DNA from 2 places in the Streptomyces sp. NPDC048612 genome. Region 1 is predicted to be linked to the other one. Evidence: riboswitches for the same ligand, from Rfam matches in the RefSeq annotation. Region 1 holds a riboswitch; the other holds the start of a gene.
The links. A riboswitch is a leader RNA that binds a small molecule or an ion and turns the genes downstream of it on or off. The one in region 1 is predicted to bind glycine.

Region 1 (5,258 bases):
ACGAGTTCCTCGGCGGGCCGGCCGGTGGCGAGGCTGCGCAGCTGCAGCCCGAAGACCATGGCGACGGCGCTGCTCGCCAGCCGTTCGGCGTCCGGGACCCCGAGGCCGGCGAAGATCCGGGTGACCAGCTGGTCGTATGCGGCGAAGGACTCGGTGGCGGCGGTACGCAGCCGCTCGTCACGGCCGGCCTGGATGTAGAGCTCGAAGGGGGCGAGGTGCCTGCTGTCGGTCTGTGTGCACCCGGCGACCTGGCTGACGGTGGCGGACGCCCGGTCGATGTCCATCCCGTCGGTCTGGCACTGGTCGGCGAGTTCGGTGAAGCGCCGGGTCTCCTCCGCGACGAAGTGCAGCAGGCTCTCCCGCAGCATCTCGTGCTGGGTCGCGAAGTGGTACGTGACCGAGCCGAGCGAGACCTGAGCCTCCTTGGCGATCCGCCGGTTGGTGACCGCGGCGATGCCGTCCTCACCGATGATGCGCAGGACGGCGTCGATGATGCTCTGCCGGGTTCCGGGGGACTTGGCCATGGCAGTCATTGTGCCAGCGGCTTCCGCCCGGCACGGCGGGAGGGCGGGGGCCGCTCTGACCAGCGCGGATCGCCCGCCGGCCGGGTCGTCGGCGCCGACGCGGCCAGCGGGTCCGGCGGCATCCGCTGTTGACACGGTCGCCCCTCCTCCATACTGTTCGTTCGAACGAACAGTTTTCTGGAGGCTCGTCCCATGCGCATCGCAGGATCAACCGTTCTCCTGACCGGGGCCGTAGGCGGCATCGGTCAGGCACTCGCCCGTGAACTGGCAGCCCAGGGAGCCAAGTTGGTGCTTTCCGGGCGCCGTCCCGATGCCCTGGAGGCGCTCGCCGGGGAACTCGGCGCCCGCGCGGTCACCGCCGATCTCGCCGACCCGGACCAGGTCGAGCAGCTCGCCGAGGCCTGCCCCGACACCGACATCCTGATCGCCAACGCCGCGCTGCCCTCCTCGGGGGCGCTCCTGGACTACACGCCCGAGCAGATCGACCGCGCGCTGACGGTGAACCTGCGGGCCCCCGTCATGCTGACCCGCGCGCTCGTCCCCCGGATGACCGAGCGGGGCCGGGGCCATATCGCCCTCGTCGGCTCGATCTCCGGGAAGGCCGCCACCAAGTACTCCTCGCTCTACAGCGCCGCCAAGTTCGGGCTGCGCGGCTTCGGGCTCTCCCTCCGCCAGGACCTGCACGGTACGGGGGTGGGTGTCTCCGTGGTCCAGCCCGGCGCCGTCAGCGAGGCGGGCATGTTCGCCGTCACGGGCGCCACGCCGCCGGCCGGCGTGCGCATGGTCTCCCCGGGCCAGGTGGTGGCGGGGGTGATCCGGGCCGTCGAGCGCGATCTGTGCGAAGTCAACGTGGCGCCGGTGGAGTTGAAGGTGCTCAGCGCCATCGCCGGGCAGTTCCCCGGCTTCGCGGAGAAGGTGCAGCGCGGCTCCGGCGCCGAGCGCACCATCAACCAGGTCGTGGCGGCCCAGCGGGAACGGCGGTAGCCGGGGGCCGGTACGCGCGGTGAAGGGGCCGTCGGCCGCGCGCCGTTCATGAAGACGCCCGGCCGGGAATCCCGGCCGGGCGTCTTCGCGGATTCCCCCGGAATCCCTGGCTCTGCGGTGGCCGGGTCAGTCCTGCCGTGCGCCGTCGCGGAGTGCGGCACGGAAGGCCGCCGCACGCGCGGAATGGTGCGGGCGGCGGCGGAGGCAGGCCCAGGCGACGCCGAGGACGACGAACCACACCGGCGTCACCACCAGGGCCCGCAGGGTGTCGGCCTCCTGGGTCAGTGCCCAGATGAGGAACGCGAAGAACGCGAGCACGACGTAGCACATGACGATGCCGCCGGGCATCTTGAACGCCGAGGCCTCGTGCAGGTGCGGACGGCGCCTGCGGTACACGAGGTAGCTGATCAGGATGATCGACCAGACGAAGATGAACAGCACGGCGGACACGGTGGTCACCAGGGTGAAGGCCTCGATGATCGAGTCGTCCATGGCGACCATCACCACACCGGCGAGCAGAAAGATCCCGGACAGGAGCAGGGCGTTGGCCGGTACCTTCCTGGAGGTGAGCCTGCCGAAGCGCCCCGGGGCGTCGCCCTCCTGGGCCAGCCCGTACACCATCCGGGAGGTGGAGTAGATGCCCGAGTTCGCCGACGAGGCGGCCGAGGTCAGCACCACGAAGTTGATCAGCGAGGCGGCGATCCCCAGACCGGCAAGGGTGAACATCACGACGAACGGGCTGCGGTCCGCGCTGATCTCGCGCCAGGGCGTCACCGAAATGATCACGGCCAGCGCGACGACGTAGAACAGCATCACGCGCACCGGGATCGAGTTGATCGCCTTGGGCAGGTTCCGTTCCGGGTTCTCCGCCTCGGCCGCCGTGGTGCCGACCAGTTCGATGCCGACGAAGGCGAAGGTCGCGATCTGGAATCCCGCGACGAACCCCATGGGGCCGGTGGGGAAGAACCCGCCGTCGTTCCAGAGGTTGGAGAAGCTCGCCGCCGCCCCACCGGGCGCCTGGAAGTGACTGAACACCATGACCAGCCCGACGACGATCAGCGCCACGATCGCGACGATCTTGATCAGCGCGAACCAGAACTCGGTCTCGCCGAAGGCCTTCACGGTGGGCAGGTTCAGGGCGATCAGCAGGACGACGGCGGCCAGCGCCGGTATCCACAGCGGCAGATCGTGCCACCAGTAGGCCACGTACCCGGAGATGGCGATGACGTCGGCGATGCCGGTGACGATCCAGCAGAACCAGTACGTCCAGCCGGTGAAGAAGCCGGCCCACGGGCCCAGCAGGTCGGCCGCGAAGTCGGCGAAGGACTTGTAGCGCAGGTTGGACAGCAGCAGCTCGCCCATCGCCCGCATCACGAAGAAGAGCATCACGCCGATGATCATGTAGACGAAGATCACCGAGGGCCCGGCCAGCGAGATGGTCTTGCCCGAGCCCATGAACAGGCCGGTGCCGATCGCCCCGCCGATCGCGATGAGCTGGATGTGCCGGTTGGACAGCTGGCGGGAGAGGTGCTGCTCACCCTCGGGCGGGGGTGTGGAGCCGGCCGGCGTGGTGGTCAGGCCGGTGTCACTGTGTTCAGGCATGGGTGAACCTCGCGGATCTCAAGCCCCGTGCGGGCACGGGACAGGGGGTCTCTCGGAGCATGACCACGCGCCCCAGGGGCGTGCGGCAGGGGCTGCGCGCGCAGACGCGGCAGCCGAACTGAAGGGTGTCAGTACGCTGAACGGGCCCACACAGAAGCCTGACCGTCAGCCCGGGAGCCGGCAGGCGGGTGGCGGTCGGGGGAGAGCGGCAGGAGAGCCATCAGGGGCTCCTCGAATGTCGAGCACGGGCAGGGGCCCGTGCGGCCGAGTGAGCCTCCCCCTCTGTCATGAGCCTGAGAGCTTCGCCGCGCTCAGGGCGCGGCTTGCACCGTCGGCGAGGCGCGTCGGCGCCTGCTTTCCAGAGTTGCCTGCCCGAGCGGTAGGGATGCCTGAGAGTTTCCGGGGAGGTGTTGCTCCTTCGGCGACCGGGTCTGGCTGATCCAGTGCTCTCCCGCTCCGGGGTGAACGGCGATGTGCGGTGAGGCTAGGGCCCCCTCAGCGGCCGGTCAAGGGACCGGCCGAAGGCTGGACGCTACTCCTGGGTAGCGCGGCGCTTCCCCGTAGGGGACGGCGTTTGTGCAGCTCACGGCCTCGCTTCCGGGACCGCCAGGTTACCGGCAGGTCCGTCGGCAGACCCTTGACGGCTGTGTTCCGGTGCCCGTACGTTGCCTCGGGAAAGATCCGGCAGCGTCTGCTCTGCTGACGGTTCCGCGGCGGGAGAGCCCACGTCGGGTGACGACGTGGCGCCGGAGGAGCACCTCCTCCCCGGAGCATCCCGGCCTCACCACCGCGCCGCCCGACAACTTCACATCGCGCTGTTCGAACCGAAGCGGGAGAGCCCTCGCCCACCCTTGGCGAGGCGCCGAAGGAGCAACTCTCCCCAGAATCTCTCAGGCCCCACTACCGCTTCGGCCAGGCGACTCTGGAAAGTCAGGACGTCCTGTCCTGCGCCCACGGTGCAAACCGCCGGACCCGGTGGTGAAGCTCTCAGGTACCGATGACAGAGCGGGGAGGCAACCCGTCCACGGCGCCGCATCCGCGGTGCCCCCACAGGGAGCCTCCCACCATGACCTACCCCGAGTCCTCCGCGCCGGGTGAGTTCGCCACCCGCCACATCGGCGTCGACGACGCCGACCGCACCACCATGCTGGCCGCAGTCGGCTACCCGACGCTGGCCGCCCTCATCGACGCCGCCGTCCCCGGCGGCATCCGGAGCACCTCCGGTCTGAACCTGCCCGCCGCCGCCACCGAGGCCGAAGCCCGCGCGGAGCTGCAGGAGTTCGCCGGACGGAACACCGTGACCGTCCCCATGAACGGACTGGGCTACCACGCGACCACCACCCCCGCGGTGATCCGGCGCAATGTGCTGGAAGACCCGTCGTGGTACACCGCCTACACGCCCTACCAGCCGGAGATCAGCCAGGGCCGGCTGGAGGCACTGATCAACTTCCAGACCATGGTCGGCGACCTCACCGGACTGCCGACCGCCAACGCGTCGCTGCTCGACGAGGCCACCGCGGTCGCCGAGGCCGTCACGGTGATGCGACGCGTCGCCGGCCGTAGCCGCCACCGCGTCCTGGTCGACCGTGACACCCTGCCGCAGACCCTCGACGTCCTGCGCACCCGGGCCTCCGCGGTCGGCATCGAGGTCGTCGGGATCGACGTCGCCGAGCCGCTGCCGCAGGAGGACTTCTTCGGGGTGGTGCTGTCCTACCCCGGCTGCTCGGGAGCCGTCCGCGACCTGCGCGGGGTGACCGCGGCGGCGCGCGAGCGCGGGGCGCTGGTCACCGTGACCGCCGACCTGCTGGCGCTCACCCTGCTCGTGCCACCGGGGGAGTTCGGCGCCGACCTCGTCGTGGGATCGTCCCAGCGGTTCGGCGTCCCCCTGTTCTACGGCGGACCGCACGCCGGCTACATCGCGGTCCGCGAAGGGCTCGAACGGCACCTGCCGGGCCGGCTCGTGGGCGTGTCCGTGGACGACGCCGGCCGGCCCGCCTACCGCCTCGCCCTGCAGACCCGCGAGCAGCACATCCGGCGCGACAAGGCGACCTCCAACATCTGCACCGCGCAGGTCCTGCTGGCCGTGGTCGCCTCGATGTACGCCGTGCACCACGGCCCCGAGGGGCTGACCGGGATCGCCCGGCGGAC
Region 2 (5,258 bases), on a different contig from region 1:
CGAGTGGTCCCGGGCGTAGAAGGGCCGCACACGCTCCAGCATCCAGCCGGCGACCGGGTCGCCCTGGGCGAGGTCGAGCATGACGAGCTGAACGGGCCAGGGCATCGGCACCGCGCCGAGCGCACGTCCCAGGGCTGACAGTACCGCCTGGCGGGCGGTGCCGTCCTGGAGGGCGGCGACGTCGGCCGCGACCTGAACACCGACGAACAGCGCGGGCGTGTCGCCCTCGACGCTTGCCAGGGCACGCCGGGCACTCAGGACAATTCCGGCGCCGGAGAACTCCAGTCCGGCCGCGGCCAGGAAGTCCACCGGCTCGTCCTGCCAGTCCGGCTCGAAGAGCCGCACCCGGCCGCCGCTCGGCAGCCCCTCGATGTCGTGGTGACCCACATGCCGGTCCCGGCACAGCTCGGCCACCGCGGGCGGCGGCAGCGGGACGCCGACCGTGCCGTCGGGGTTGACCGCGATACCGAGCTGCGGCGGCAGCCCGCGGGCGAACTCCCGTGCCGGGGCGACGGTGAAGGACATGTGCGAGCCGATCACCCGCAGGAACTCCTGCTCGGAGCTGTAGACCGGGACGTAGGGCGCGCCGTCGAGCTCGACGGTGGGCAGGTCGAGGCCGGCTGCGCCCGGGCCCGCGCTCTCCGGGCCGCCGCCTTCGGGCAGCGGCACCCACAGCCGGCTACGGCCGAGGACCTCGACGATCCGGCCCCCGGCGCCCGGGTGTCCGACCGAAGCGGACAGCACCTCTTCGAGCTCGTTCGCCGGCCATGCCAGCTGCGGTATCCCCTGCTCCGGAAATGTCATGTGTCCCACCCGTTCCAAACCGCGCCATCTGGCCAAAGACCCTAAACGAGAAGACGCGCGCCGTGGCGTGCGGGGGCGGTGTCCGGCGACTAGTGGAAGGTCAGCGTCTCCAGGGCGCCCGCCGCGGGCCGGTCGAGGAGGACGGCCGAGCGGAAGCCCTCCGGCAGCCGGGCCGACTCCGCGGCGCCGACCAGCCGGCCCACCGCCCCGCGGTGGCGTGCGAAGGCGTACCCGGACACCCCGCGCCCCCGTGACTCCTGGCCGGAGAGCGCCACCTCGGGTGCCACGTCGAGCAGCACCAGATGCGCCCCGCGGCCGCCGCGCAGCGCCGCGCGGGCGATCCAGCGGCGCACCCACGCCAGCGTTCCGCAGTCGTGCACCACCACGCTGTGACCGGAGCGCAGCGCGCGGCCCAGAGTCAGATAGTGGGCGGCCCGCACCAGCGGGCGGTAGAGGCCGTACGGCAGCCGGCGCAGCCTGCCGCGCTCCCAGCGCTCGCGGACGTCCTGCGAGTCGATGCGGTACACCTCGGCGCCGCGCCCGTCCAGGGGCGGTACGACGCGGTGCATGAAGGTGCTCTTGCCGCTGCCCGGCAGTCCGGAGACCACCACCAGGTCGCCGGCCGGGAACCGCAGCTCGGCGGCGCCCGGGGCCCGCGCCTCGCCCCGCAGGTCCACGACGGCTGCGCCGCGCCCCGGCCGGAGGACGGACCGCGACGCACGGCCGGCCCGGGTCCTGGCGGCGGACGGCGCCGCCGGCGCGGCGCCCGGGGGCACGACCCCTGAAGTCGCCCCGAATGCCGCTTCACTGTGCACCGTGATCGCCCTCCCCGCCCGTTCTGGTCCGGTTTGGTTCCGTCCCCTACCCGCAGAGTGTCAAGAAAAGGTAATGCCCATCAAGGTGATTGTGCGATCCGCCCATGTCGTGGACGGTACGGCGGCTGGGGCTCCTTTATCCGGCGTTCCCGTGTAATGATGTGGCCGCCACGTGCACATCACAGCTCACCCGTGCACCGCCAACTGCATACCGGCCGCTTGTAACCTGCGCGGGAGAGTCCCCGGCCGTGATGGCGGGGCGCCGAAGGAGCAAGTCCTCCCTTGAATCTCTCAGGCCCCTATACCGCGCGGGCGAGGCAGATCTGAAAAGCGAGCCGCAGCCCGAGGGCCGGCTCCACCCAAGGTGCAAACCGGGTCCGTTCGCGGTATCCCGGTGAACCTCTCAGGTTCCGATGACAGATGGGGAGAACGTCTTGTCACCCCTGCCTGGGAGCCCAGAACCATGACTGATGCCCCCCGTCGTACCTCCCGCCCGTCTCCCACCACCACCCTTGCCGGAGACGCTGCGCGCCGCACCACCGCTCTCGATGCCACCCATCGCGCGCTCGGCGCGACCATGACCGACTTCGCCGGCTGGGACATGCCGCTGCGCTACAGCAGCGAGCGCGACGAACATGTCGCCGTCCGCACCCGCGCCGGCCTCTTCGACCTCTCCCACATGGGCGAGATCACCGTCACCGGCCCGCAGGCCGCCGATCTCCTCGACTACGCGCTGGTCGGCAACATCGGCGGCGTCAAGACGGGCCGCGCCCGCTACACCATGATCTGCGAGGAGGCCGGCGGCATCCTCGACGACCTGATCGTCTACCGGCTCGCCGAGCAGGAGTACATGGTCGTCGCCAACGCCTCCAACGCCCAGGTGGTGCTGGACGCGCTGACCGCGCGGGCGGGCGGCTTCGACGCCGCGATCCGCGACGACCGGGACGCCTACGCGCTGCTCGCGGTGCAGGGCCCGGAGTCCCCCGGCATCCTCAAGCAGGTCACCGACGCCGACCTGGACGGCCTGAAGTACTACGCGGGCCTGCCCGGCACCGTCGCCGGCGTCGAGGCGCTGATCGCCCGTACCGGCTACACCGGCGAGGACGGCTTCGAGCTGTTCGTCCGGCCGGCCGACGCGGTCGCCCTCTGGGAGGCGCTGACCGCGGCGGGCAAGGACGCCGGGCTGGTGCCCTGCGGGCTGTCCTGCCGGGACACCCTGCGCCTGGAGGCGGGCATGCCGCTGTACGGGCACGAGCTGACCACCGCGACCACGCCGTTCGACGCGGGCCTGGGCCGGGTCGTGAAGTTCGAGAAGACCTCCAACGGCGGTAACTTCGTGGGCCGCGCGGCGCTGGCCACGGCCGCCGAGCGCGCGGAGACCCAGCCGCCGCGCAAGCTGGTCGGACTGATCGCCGAGGGCCGCCGGGTGCCGCGCGCCGGATACCCGGTCGTCACGGCCGACGGCACGGTCATCGGCGAGGTCACCTCCGGGGCCCCGTCCCCCACGCTCGGCAAGCCCGTCGCCATCGCCTATGTCGACGCGGCGTACGCCACGCCGGGCACCGAGGGTGTCTGTGTGGACATCCGTGGAAGCCATGAGCCGTACGAGGTCACCGCTCTGCCGTTCTACAAGCGGCAGAAGTAGCGGCCACCGGCGGCGGCGCGCACCCCGTGTCCCGCCACCCCCGGACCTGCCCCGGACCCGCTCCGGGTGGGGGGTCCCCCAGCGGTAGCCGGGGGAGTGCCCCCCTTCACGATCACACCCTCGCGTACAGGAGAATCGAGCCATGAGCAACCCCCAGCAGCTGCGCTACAGCAAGGAGCACGAGTGGCTGTCGGGCGCCGAGGACGGCGCCTCGACGGTCGGCATCACCGAGCACGCGGCCAACGCGCTCGGCGACGTCGTGTTCGTCCAGCTCCCTGAGGTCGGTTCCACGGTCGCGGCGGGCGAGACCTGCGGCGAGCTGGAGTCGACGAAGTCGGTCAGCGACCTCTACTCGCCCGTCGACGGTGAGATCACCGCGATCAACGAGGACGTCGTCGCCGACCCCTCGCTGGTGAACTCCGCCCCGTTCGAGGGCGGTTGGCTGTTCAAGGTGAAGATCAGCGGCGAGCCGGGCGACCTGCTCTCGGCCGACGAGTACGCCGCCTTCATCCAGAGCTGAGCCCCGGCTCGCCCCCGCTCCCGGCGTCGCCCGGACGGGGGACCTCCGACCCGCCACCGCCCGTGCGGAAGCCCCCCGGACCCCGTCCGGGGGCCCCGCGCACCGCCTGACTCCCCAGGAAGATCTCATGTCGCTTCTGAACAGCTCCCTCCATGAGCTCGACCCCGACGTCGCCGCCGCCGTCGACGCCGAGCTCCACCGCCAGCAGTCCACCCTCGAAATGATCGCGTCGGAGAACTTCGCCCCCGTCGCCGTCATGGAGGCCCAGGGCTCCGTCCTCACCAACAAGTACGCCGAGGGCTACCCCGGCCGCCGCTACTACGGCGGCTGTGAGCACGTCGACGTGGTCGAGCAGATCGCCATCGACCGCATCAAGGCGCTCTTCGGCGCCGAGGCCGCGAACGTCCAGCCGCACTCCGGTGCGCAGGCCAACGCCGCCGCCATGTTCGCCCTCATCAAGCCGGGCGACACCATCCTGGGCCTCAACCTCGCCCACGGCGGCCACCTCACCCACGGCATGAAGATCAACTTCTCCGGCAAGCTCTACAACGTGGTGCCCTACCACGTCGACGAGAAGTCGAACCTGGTCGACATGGAGGAGGTCGAGCGCCTCGCCAAGGAGCACCGTCCCAAGCTGATCGTGGCCGGCTGGTCCGCCTACCCGCGCCAGCTCGACTTCGCCGCCTTCCGCCGGATCGCCGACGAGGTGGGTGCCTACCTCATGGTCGACATGGCGCACTTCGCCGGCCTGGTCGCGGCGGGTCTGCACCCCTCCCCCGTGCCGCACGCCCACGTGGTCACCACCACCACCCACAAGACCCTCGGCGGTCCCCGCGGCGGTGTGATCCTGTCCACCCAGGAGCTGGCCAAGAAGATCAACTCCGCGGTCTTCCCCGGCCAGCAGGGCGGCCCGCTGGAGCACGTCATCGCCGCCAAGGCCGTCTCCTTCAAGGTCGCCGCGTCCGAGGACTTCAAGGAGCGCCAGCAGCGCACCCTGGACGGCGCCCGCATCCTGGCCGAGCGCCTCGTCCAGGACGACGTCAAGGAGCACGGCGTCTCGGTGCTGTCCGGCGGCACCGACGTCCACCTCGTCCTGGTCGACCTGCGCGACTCCGAGCTGGACGGCCAGCAGGCCGAGGACCTCCTCCACGAGCTCGGCATCACCGTCAACCGCAACGCGATCCCGAACGACCCGCGCCCGCCGATGGTCACCTCCGGCCTGCGGATCGGCACCCCGGCCCTGGCCACCCGCGGCTTCCAGGCCGAGGACTTCCGCGAGGTCGCCGACATCATCGCCGAGGCCCTCAAGCCCGGCTACGACGCCGAGGCCCTCAAGGCCCGGGTCACCGCGCTCGCGGGGAAGTTCCCGCTCTACCCGGCGCTGTGACGCGTCTCATGCGGTGATCTCCCGGACCGCCGGCTGACGGCGGTCCGGGCGTGAACGGGCCGTGAGCCCGGGGCTGTTGGCCCCGGG

Region 2: it holds a riboswitch for glycine, as region 1 does, so the genes downstream of both, gcvT (glycine cleavage system aminomethyltransferase GcvT) here and cycA (D-serine/D-alanine/glycine transporter) in region 1, are expected to answer to the same signal.

The regions. Positions count from the first base shown of each region.
Region 1 covers NZ_JBICVV010000018.1:88,343-93,600, reverse strand. Annotated here, with positions in the region: gene ACGFN2_RS24970 (TetR/AcrR family transcriptional regulator) at 1-524, opposite strand, end outside; gene ACGFN2_RS24965 (SDR family NAD(P)-dependent oxidoreductase) at 717-1,508, shown strand; gene cycA (D-serine/D-alanine/glycine transporter) at 1,635-3,110, opposite strand; glycine riboswitch at 3,386-3,477, opposite strand; glycine riboswitch at 3,478-3,574, opposite strand; glycine riboswitch at 3,931-4,026, shown strand; gene gcvP (aminomethyl-transferring glycine dehydrogenase) at 4,177-5,258, shown strand, end outside.
Region 2 covers NZ_JBICVV010000016.1:92,542-97,799, forward strand. Annotated here, with positions in the region: gene ACGFN2_RS23465 (enhanced serine sensitivity protein SseB) at 1-804, opposite strand, end outside; gene ACGFN2_RS23470 (AAA family ATPase) at 894-1,580, opposite strand; glycine riboswitch at 1,841-1,936, shown strand; gene gcvT (glycine cleavage system aminomethyltransferase GcvT) at 2,083-3,264, shown strand; gene gcvH (glycine cleavage system protein GcvH) at 3,407-3,784, shown strand; gene glyA (serine hydroxymethyltransferase) at 3,912-5,171, shown strand.